Regions from separate parts of the Methylobacterium sp. TK31 genome, predicted to be linked through region 2. Evidence: riboswitches for the same ligand, from Rfam matches in the RefSeq annotation. Region 2 holds a riboswitch; each other region holds the start of a gene.
What was found. A riboswitch is a leader RNA that binds a small molecule or an ion and turns the genes downstream of it on or off. The one in region 2 is predicted to bind cobalamin.
Positions count from the first base shown of each region.

Region 1: it holds a riboswitch for cobalamin, as region 2 does, so the genes downstream of both, ACXJY8_RS15015 (TonB-dependent receptor) here and ACXJY8_RS16245 (TonB-dependent siderophore receptor) in region 2, are expected to answer to the same signal.
Region 3: it holds a riboswitch for cobalamin, as region 2 does, so the genes downstream of both, ACXJY8_RS17435 (CbtB domain-containing protein) here and ACXJY8_RS16245 (TonB-dependent siderophore receptor) in region 2, are expected to answer to the same signal.

Region 1 covers NZ_CM143964.1:3,238,626-3,241,886, reverse strand. Annotated here, with positions in the region: gene ACXJY8_RS15025 (FdhF/YdeP family oxidoreductase) at 1-323, opposite strand, end outside; gene ACXJY8_RS15020 (hypothetical protein) at 627-938, shown strand; cobalamin riboswitch at 1,015-1,214, shown strand; gene ACXJY8_RS15015 (TonB-dependent receptor) at 1,323-3,261, shown strand, end outside.
Region 2 covers NZ_CM143964.1:3,514,347-3,517,607, forward strand. Annotated here, with positions in the region: gene ACXJY8_RS16230 (2-hydroxyacid dehydrogenase) at 1-113, opposite strand, end outside; gene ACXJY8_RS16235 (SH3 domain-containing protein) at 390-959, shown strand; gene ACXJY8_RS16240 (cupin domain-containing protein) at 988-1,404, opposite strand; cobalamin riboswitch at 1,617-1,826, shown strand; gene ACXJY8_RS16245 (TonB-dependent siderophore receptor) at 2,050-3,261, shown strand, end outside.
Region 3 covers NZ_CM143964.1:3,760,618-3,763,878, forward strand. Annotated here, with positions in the region: gene ACXJY8_RS17420 (hypothetical protein) at 1-296, opposite strand, end outside; gene cobO (cob(I)yrinic acid a,c-diamide adenosyltransferase) at 296-907, opposite strand; gene cobU (bifunctional adenosylcobinamide kinase/adenosylcobinamide-phosphate guanylyltransferase) at 904-1,416, opposite strand; cobalamin riboswitch at 1,523-1,715, shown strand; gene ACXJY8_RS17435 (CbtB domain-containing protein) at 1,772-1,948, shown strand; gene ACXJY8_RS17440 (CbtA family protein) at 1,976-2,731, shown strand; gene ACXJY8_RS17445 (DUF1636 family protein) at 2,724-3,152, shown strand; gene cobW (cobalamin biosynthesis protein CobW) at 3,149-3,261, shown strand, end outside.

The DNA of each region.
Region 1 (3,261 bases), 280 kb from region 2:
TCGCCCTCCAGGGCGTAATCGGTCCAGCCGCGCAGCTCGGTCACGGTGTGGCGGGCGAAGAACTTCGGCGGCGTGCGCTTGTCGGTGGCCTCCCAGGAGACCGCCTTCACGCCGTTCTCGCAAAACTCGAAGGAGGAACCGTGCTCCGGGTCGCCCCAGGCGCAGCCCGGGCAGTCGAAGCCGTCGGGCTGGTTGGCCTTCAGCATGGCGCGGGCCCCCGAGAGCGGGGCGCGGCTGCCGAGCAGATGCTTGCCGCAGCTCTTCAGGGCCCCCCAGCCGCCGGCGGCGGACGAACGCTTCGGGGTCGCGACCGGGTGATCCATGAACGGGTCCTGGGACGGTCCGGCGCGGCCGAGGATCGGTCGCGAAACGGGGCCGTGGCCACCCAGCGATATCGCGATGCGGCGCGGGCGCTCAATCACGCGAAAACGCAGGCCAGTCATGCCGTTAGGGGTCCCATGCGTTTTTTGCAGAGCCAGTGTCCAGCAGGTTAAAATCGTTCCCAGCTGCATTGCGGAAGACCGGGGGCCCGTCGCCGGTCCCGGTCCCTGGTGAAGCGCCCGCCGATCGCCTAACCCTCGGTCCGGAACGGCGGCGGGGACGCCCGGGATGCGGGAGCGCGGGACATGAGGACGCCGGTGAGGATCTTCGCGGCGGCGGCCGTCGCCGTCGCGGTCGGCCTCGCGGTGATGGCGCATGACCGCCAGGTCGGCGCCGAATGGGCCGTGTCGGCCGAGCAGATCGCCGACGCGCAGGCCTATGGCAAGCCCGGGGTCGAGCTCCCGGCCGGCCACATGGTGACCGAGCCCCAGCGCAGCGAGGGCGCGGAGCGGCTTCCCCTGAAGTGGATCCTCCTCGGCCTCGCGGCCGGCGGCGCGGTGCTGGCCGGGACCGGGCATCGGCGCGAGCCGGCCCGGAAGCCGGACGGCCGGGGCTGAGGGCGCCCTGTCGCGCACCGGGCACACCGGCCTGGAAAAGCGCGCGCGGCCATTGACGCCGCCGCGGCCCATCGGGCCTCCTGTCCCGCGACGGTTCCTCGTCGACGAGGATCAAAAGGGAACGCGGTGAGGGTGTGAGCCCGAGGCCGCGGCTGCCCCCGCAACTGTGAGCGGCGAGCCCCTCATCAGCACGTCACTGGGCCTGTCCGGTCTGGGAAGACGATGAGAGGGCGGTGACCCGCGAGCCAGGAGACCTGCCGTCAGTCGTGGTCACACGCGAAACGCATCGGGCGGGGTGTCCTGATGGGTGTCGGGGTGGATGCCGTGCGGCATCCGCACCGGCCTCGTTCGCGGTGACGTGCCACAGACGTCGCCCGAGGTCCCATGCCGTCCTTCCGTTCCGGGTCGCTGCCCCGTTCACGGCCCACCTATCGATCCTGGCTCCTGGCCTCCTGCGCCGGCCTCGCGTCCACCGGCGCCGCAATCCGCGATGCCGGCGCCCAGACCGCGCAGGCGGACCTCGCCGAACTCTCCGTGACCGCCGAGGCGCCGCCGACCGGCGGGGCCGGACCGGCCGCCAGTGCCGGGTTCGTCGGCGGGGTCACCGGGATCGGCGGCGGCCTGCGGACCGTCGATGCGGCGAGCGCCGGCGTGATCTCGGGCGCGGCGCTCAACAGCCGGCCGATCACCCGGCCGGGCGAGGCCCTGGAGAGCGTGCCCGGCCTCATCGTCACCCAGCATTCCGGGGAGGGGAAGGCCAACCAGTTCTTCCTGCGCGGGTTCAACCTCGACCACGGCACCGACATCGCGCTTCACGTGGACGGGATGCCGGTGAACATGCGCACCCATGCCCACGGCCAGGGCTACGCCGATCTGAATTTCCTCATCCCCGAGCTCGTCGGCGCCGTTGAGTTCCACAAGGGACCCTACTTCGTCCGCGACGGCGACTTCGCCTCCGCGGGCTCGGTGCGGATCGACTACCTCGACACGGTCGAGCGCAACCTCGCCCTGACCTCGCTGGGCAGCTTCGGCTACAAGCGCGCGCTCAGCATCGCCTCCGCGCCCCTCGGCGCGGGCCACCTGCTCGTGGCCGGCGAGGCCCAGACCTATGACGGGCCCTGGGACGTGCCGGACCGGCTCGCCAAGCTCAACGGCGTCGTCCGCTACAGCCAGGGCACGGCCCTCGACGGCTTCGCCCTGACGGGCATGGCCTACTGGGCGAAGTGGAACGCCACCAACCAGATCCCGGAGCGGGCGGTCGCGGAGGGCCTGATCGGCCGCTTCGGCAGCCTGAACCCCACGGATGGCGGCGACACCGGCCGCTTCTCGCTCTCGGGCCGCTGGAGCCGGACGAGCGAGGCCGGCATCACCCGGGCGAGCGCCTACGTGATCCGCTACGGGATGAACCTGTTCAACGACTTCACCTACTTCCTGAACGATCCGGTCGCCGGCGACCAGTTCCGCCAGCGCGACAGCCGCGTTCTCGGCGGCGGCGAGGTCAGCCACACCGTCCCGGGCAGCCTGTTCGGCTTGGCCATGGAGAACGAGTTCGGCGTCCAGACCCGCACCGACGACATCCGGGTCGGCCTGTTCAACACCGCCGCGCGGCAGTACCGCTCGACCGTGCTGGACGACCGGGTGCTGGAGGCGAGCGCGGCGTTCTACGCCGAGAACCGGGTGCGCTGGACCGACTGGCTGCGGACCAGCCTGGGCTTCCGCGCCGACGGGTTCTACGCCGATGTCCGCTCGGACACGCCGGCCAATTCCGGGCGCGCCCGGGACGGCATCGTCAACCCGAAGCTCGGGCTGGTGCTCGGGCCCTGGTTCGACACCGAGCTGTTCGTGAATTACGGCGGCGGCTTCCATTCCAACGACGCCCGCGGCGTCACCGCCACCGTCGACCCGACGAGCCCGCTGTTCAACATCAGCCGCTCGCCCTTCCTCGTGCCCTCCACGGGCTCGGAGATCGGCCTGCGCAACCGCAGCCTCGCTGGGCTGGAGACGGCGGTGACGCTGTTCCAGCTCGATTTCGCCTCCGAGAACCTGTTCCAGGGCGACAGCGGCACCACCGAGCCGAGCCGCCCGACCCGCCGCTTCGGCGTCGAGTGGACCAACCGCTACGCGGTGACGCCCTGGCTCTCCCTGGAGGGCGACCTGACGGTGACGAATGCCCGCTTCGCGGACCGCGACCCCATCGGACATCGGGTCCCGGAGGCGCCGACCACGATCGCGTCGGCCGGCTTCACCTTCGGCGAGGGCCCGGGCTGGTTCGGGTCGATGCGGTTCCGCTATTTCGGGCCGCGGCCGCTGATCGAGGACAATT
Region 2 (3,261 bases):
GGGGCATCGTCGGTGTTGAGCCGGATCTCGAAGAGCTCGCGCATCCGCGTCTCGACGACCTCGGGCAGACGCCGCGTGACGACCACCAGCGGCTTGCGCTTCAACGACGACATGCACCCTCCCCGCGAACGGCGTCGACCGGCCCGCATCCGACCCGGCCGGTCTCCGGCGCGATCTCCGATGCGGGGGCGGCGCCGCAGGCTTACCGTGCGTTAACCACGCACCGGTCAAGACATTCGAGACGACCGGGCCGGCGGCCGGAAGGCCGCGACCCCAGGGTCCTGTCGACCCTAAGGCCTCTCTACCAGAGAGGCCGCGGAACACAATGCACGCCGGGGCCGGCCGTCACCCTGCGGCTTGCTCCGGACAGCGTGAAGGATCACCGGACGATGCGCGCGCCTGCCCTGCTCCTCACCCTCGCGACCCTCCTGTCGGCCGGCGCCGCCGCGGCCGCCCCGGCGCCGGGGGCCGGGCCCGACGTCGCCCTGGGCCCGGTGACGAAGCTGCCGCTGCCGCGCTACGCCAGCCTGAAGACCGACCGCGTCAACCTGCGCGAGGGCCCCTCGAAGGACCACCGCACCCTCTGGGTGTTCCAGCGGGCCGGCCTGCCCGTCGAGATCGTGGCCGAGTTCGAGACCTGGCGCCGCATCCGCGATTCGGAGGGCACCGAGGGCTGGGTGCTGCACTCGCTGCTCTCGGGCCGGCGCACCTCCATCGTCACCGCCGGCAAGGGAAGCGACAAGGGCGGCGACAAGGCCCCGGTGCCGCTCTACGCCAAGGCCGACGAGGCCTCCGGCGAGGAGGCCCGCCTCCAGGCCGGCGTCATCGGCAGCGTCAAGGCCTGTACCGGCAGCTGGTGCCGGATCATCGTGGCGATGCCCCAGCGGCGCGGCGACGTCGACGGCTACATCCGCCAGGACCGGCTCTGGGGGGTCTATCCCAACGAGAAGGTGGAGTAGGCCGCGCGCCCCCGGCGGCGGCCGCGGCTCACGATTGCCGCATGAAGGTGTCGGGCGTGCCGGTGCCGTCGGCGACGAAGCGGATGTCGCGGGGCTCGCGCCGGGGCGTGTCGACGGAGAGGAACACCATCGGCTGCTCGAGGATCTCGGGGACCGAGTGCACCACCCCGCGCTTGAAGAAGACCAGCTTGCCGGGGCCGACCTCCACGGGGGCCTCGTCGCCGAACTTCATCAGGCAGCGCCCGGACAGCACGTAGAGGTACTCGTCGCAGGAGGCGTGGCTGTGCGGCGGCGTCGGCCGGTAGACCCGGAAGACCCGGGCGCTGGCCGCCGGATCGTCGGTGAAGCGGTGATCCGCCACCATGGTGTCGGAGGTCTCGGGCAGGCGCGCGGCCTGCTCCGCCACGTCGAAGACGCCGTGCGCCGTCAGGCTGTCCCTATCCATGGCCCGCGTGTCCTTCCCTGCCCGTCGTTCCCAAAGCCCCGCAGCCTAGCCGAAAAATCGCCGCCGGGCAGCCAGCGCCGCCGGCCGCACGACCGGTTCGGCCGCCCCGACGCGGCGGGACCCGCGCGAACGTGATCGGGCCGACACTTCATAATGTTACAACATTGCAAAAATCCGGGCGCACCCCCGTTGACTTGCCGGCCGCCCACGGGACAAGGTCGAACGGTCAAGGTTCCCGCGGGTCGTCGGCCCGGGGGCTAAGAGGGAATTCGGGGCGCTCGCAGGGGCGTTTCCGAAGCTGCCCCCGCAACTGTCAGCGGTGAGCTCTTTCCGTCCAGCGTCACTGGTGCCGATCACCGGGAAGGCCGAGGCGAGGGCGACGACCCGCGAGCCAGGAGACCTGCCTTGCACGACGTTACGTCTCTCGGGCGGGGTGTCCCGGCGGAGCGCTGGACCGGGCCCGGCTGCCGACGCACCCGGTTCCGCGAGGGCACCCGCTCGGCCGTCGCTCGACAACCATGAGCGCCACCGGTGTCCCTCCGTCCGAGCCCGTCCGCCGCGAAGGCCGCGATCCCGAACCCGCCCCGCGCGGCCGACGCGCGACGGCGGTCGGGGCGGCGGGGCTCGCGCTGCGCGCTCGCGGCGATGCTCTCGGCGGCTTCGCCGGCCCTGGAGGCGCGGGCGCAGGAGTCCGTCACTCTGGAGGAACTGTCGGTGGAGGGGGCGGGCGGCGCCCCGGCCACGGGCGCTGCGGGCCTCGCCCCCGGGATCGGGCTGATCGGCCCCACGCCGGGTTACCGGGCCGATCGGGCGGTGAGTAGCACCAAGACCGACACGCCCCAGCGCGACGTGCCCCAGGTCGTCACCGTCGCGCCCCGCGCGGTGATCACCGACCTCGCCGCCACCCGGGTCGACCGGGTCTTCAACTACACGCCCGGCGTCGCCCAGCAGAATAATTTCGGCGGCCTGACGGTGTTCAGCTACGCCGTGCGCGGAACCACGACCTCGGAACTCTACCGCAACGGATTTCCGATCAACCGGGGCTCGCCGCCGCCGCCCGACACCCAGAACGTCGAGCGCATCGAGGTGCTGAAGGGCCCGGGCGGCGGCCTGTTCGGGCGCAGCGACCCGGGCGGCCTCGTCAATTTCGTCACCAAGCAGCCGACGGCCGAGCGCTTCGTCGAGATGGGCGGCCTCTGGGGCTCGTTCGAGCAATTCCGCGGCACCGTGGATGCGGGCGGCGCCCTGAACGAGGACGGCACGCTGCTCTACCGCTTCAATTTCGCGGGCGGACGCCAGAACAGCTTCCGCGATTTCGTGGATGGCGACCGGCTCCTCGTCGCGCCCGTGGTGAGCTGGCAGGTCACGCCGGACACGAAGGTCACCGTCGAGACCGAGTTCCTGCGCAACCGCGTCGTCTTCGACCGGGGCGTGATCGCGATCAACAGGCAGCTCGGCTTCCTGCCGATCTCGCGCTTCCTCGGCGAGCCGGGCCAGAGCACGTACCAGAGCTCGGACACCATGCAGGTGCGGGTCGAGCACCGCTTCGACGCCGACTGGCAGATGCGGCTGGCCACCCACTTCAACACCGGCTCCCTGCTGGGCGAATCGGCGGAGATCCGGGCCATCGCCGCCGACAACCGCACGGTGCTACGCGACCGGAATTTTCGCGATTACCGCTGGGACACGGCGATCGGCCAGGCCGAGGTGGTCGGGCGCTTCGCCACCGGCGCATTCGGCCACACCGTGCTGCTCGGCTTCGAGCGCGAGAGCACCGACAGCCGCGTCGTCTACGAGCGCTCGAACTTCCGCCAGAGCCCCTACAGCCTCGACATCTACGATCCGCGCTACGGCCAG
Region 3 (3,261 bases), 250 kb from region 2:
GTGTCGGACCCGGCATTCAGGCGCCGGCGCGTCTCCTCCGAGGCCGGCTTGTCCGCATTGCGCGCCAAGTTCGCCACGACCCGGGGCGTCGCGGCCATGCCGTGCTCGGCGCACCATCCCTCGAGAGTCGCGGTGGCGGAGCGGCTGGCGAGCAGGCGGGCGTTCAGCCCCTCCATCACCGCCAGGGCCTCGACGCGGCTGAGATAGGTCGCGGGCCAGGACGGCGCCGGATCGGCACGGATCCCGTCCGCGCCGATCACCATGGACAGCGCGAGCGCGACAGTGGCCGCCCGCATCAGAACTCGATCCCCACTTGCGCCTTCACCCCGGCGGCGAAGTGGTGCTTCACGGATGTCATCTCGGTGACGAGATCGGCGGCCTCGATCAGGGCCGGCTTGGCGTTGCGGCCGGTGACGACGACGTGGAGGTCCGGGCGGCGCGCCCGGAAGGCCGCCACCACGGCGGCGAGGTCCAGGTAATCGTAGCGCAGGGCGATGTTGAGCTCGTCCAACACCACGAGGCGGATCGTCGGGTCGGCCATGAGGTCGAGGGCCTTGGCCCAGGCGTGCTCGGCAGCGGCGATGTCCCGGGTCTTGTCCTGGGTCTCCCAGGTGAAGCCTTCGCCCAGCGTGTGCCAGTCGATCCGGTCGCCGAAGGTCTTCAGGGCGTGCTTCTCGCCGGTGTCCCAGGCGCCCTTGATGAACTGCACCACCCCGACGCGCCAGCCGTGGCCGAGCGCCCGCAGCATCAGCCCGAGGGCCGCCGTGGTCTTGCCCTTGCCCGGGCCGGTATTGACGATGAGGAGCCCCTTCTCGATCGTCTTCTCCGCGACCTCGGCGTCCTGCACGGCCTTGCGCTTCTCCATCTTCTCGCGATGGCGCACGGCCTCCGTCTCAGCGTCGTTCATGGGGTGGCTCCGGTTTGGGGTTTCACGACCAGGGGAAGGCCTGCCACCATGAGGACGACGCGGTCGGCCCGGGCCGCGAGGCGCTGGTGCAGGCGCCCGGCCGCATCGCGAAACCGGCGGGCGAGGGCGTTCTCCGGCACGATCCCGAGCCCGACCTCGCTGCCGACCAGGACCACCGGGCCGGGCGCCGCCGCGCAGGCCGCCAGCAGCGCGACGGTGGCGGCCTCGATGTCGGCCTCGGACAGAATCAGATTGGTGAGCCAGAGGGTCAGGCAATCGACCAGCACCGGCCCGGTCGCGGCGGCGACCGCCTCGGCCAAGGCGAGCGGCACGTCCTGCGTGATCCAGCCCTCCGGGCGGCGGGCGCGGTGGAGCGCGATGCGCTCCCGCATCTCGTCGTCCCAGGCTTGGGCGGTGGCGAGGTAGAGCCACGGGGCCGGGCAGGCTTCGATCAGCGCCTCGGCATGGGCGCTCTTGCCCGAGCGCGCGCCGCCGAGCACAAGGGTCATACGGGGAGTCGGGTGCGGCATGCAGAACGCTGTGCCCGAATTCGGGGCCTCCGGTCAAAGGCGGGAAACCCGCGCGGGCCGCGTTGTCAGCGCACCGGCAAGCGCGTAGAAGCATGGATCGGACGGTGCCCCGGCAACGGGGTGAAAAGGGAATGCGGTGAGGGGGCGACCCTGAAACCGCGGCTGCCCCCGCAACTGTGAGCGGAGACGGGACTGCCATCGGCCACTGGAGCCATCCGGGAAGGCGGCAGGACCAGCGACCCGCGAGCCAGGAGACCTGCCGCCCGAGAGTGGACCTGCCGTCCACCCGCTCGATGCTTGACGGCCGCCGGCGGGGCGGCCAGGAGATGACCCGATGTCGACCAACACCCTCGTCCTGACCGGCACCCGCACCAACGAGCGCCTCGGCGCCGTCCTCGTGGCCGCCTTCCTCGGCCTCGGCCTCGTGTTCATGGCGGGCTTCGCCCCGGCGATGGCGCTGCACAACGCGGCGCACGACTTCCGCCACAGCCAGAACTTCCCCTGCCACTGAGCGCCTGCGCTTAAGGCAGACAATCCCATGATCATCCGGCTCGTGTCGGCGGCCCTGGTCGCCGGCTTCCTCGCGGCCGTCGTCGCGACGGGTCTGCAACTCGCGCTCACCTCGCCGCTCATCATCGCGGCCGAGCGCTACGAGACGCAGGCCTCCGCGGCGTTCGCCCTGCCGACCCCCGCCTCGCTGATCGTGCGCGTCCATGGTGGGCACTATCACGGCCCCCGCGACCCCTCTGTGGCGGGCGGCGAGGTTGCGCCCGAATGGCAGCCCGGCCCCGGCCTGCCGCGCATGGCCTTCACGGCGCTCGCCACCCTGGTGGGCGGCGTCGGCTACGCGCTGCTGCTCGGCGCCGTGCTCCTCGCCTGCAACCGCGAGCCCAGCCCCGAGGCCGGCCTGCGCTTCGCCATCGGCGGCTTCCTCGCGGTGGCGCTGGCCCCGGCGCTGGGCCTCGCGCCGGAACTGCCCGGCATGGAGGCCGCGCCCCTGGCCGACCGCCAGTTCTGGTGGTTGATGACGGCCGCCGCCACCGCCATGGGCCTCTACCTCATCGCGATCCGGCGGGCGCCGATCACCATCGCGGGCGGCATCGTCCTCCTGGTGGCACCACACCTGGCCGGCGCGCCGGAGGCGAGCCACGCCGCCTCGAACCTGCCCGCGTCCTACGCGGCGCAGTTCGCCGCTCGCTCGCTCGGCATCGCCTTCGTGTTCTGGGCGGTGATCGGGCTGGCCTATGGCTGGGCCTGGGGCCTGTTCGGCCGGAATCGGCCGGTCCATGCCTGAGCCGGAATCCATCGCCCCCGTCACGCTCTACGTCTGCGCCACCTGCCGGGCGGCCGGCGACGTCTCCGAGCCGCGCGCCGGCGCCCGCCTGCTCGCCGCCCTCCAGGAGGCGGTGAGCACGGGCGCCCATCCGGGCATCACGGTCGAGGGCGTCGAATGCCTCTCGGTCTGCAAGCGCCCCTGCACCGTGGCGGTGGCCTCGCAAGGCCGCTGGACCTACGTCTACGGCGACCTCGACCCGGTCGCCTCCGCCGGCACCATCCTGGACGGCGTCGCGCTCTATGCCGAGACGCCAGACGGCCTCGTGCCGTGGAAGGCGCGACCCCAGGAATTCCGCAAGGGCGTCGTCGCCCGCATCCCGCCGTTCCCCGCTCCCCTGCCGCCGGTCGCGGCGACACCCCATCCGGACGCCGCCGAATGACCCTCGTCGCCAAGATCCCCTGCACCATCGTCACGGGCTTCCTCGGGGCAGGCAAGACCACCCTGGTGCGCCACCTCGTGGAGAACGCGAACGGCCGGCGCCTCGCCAT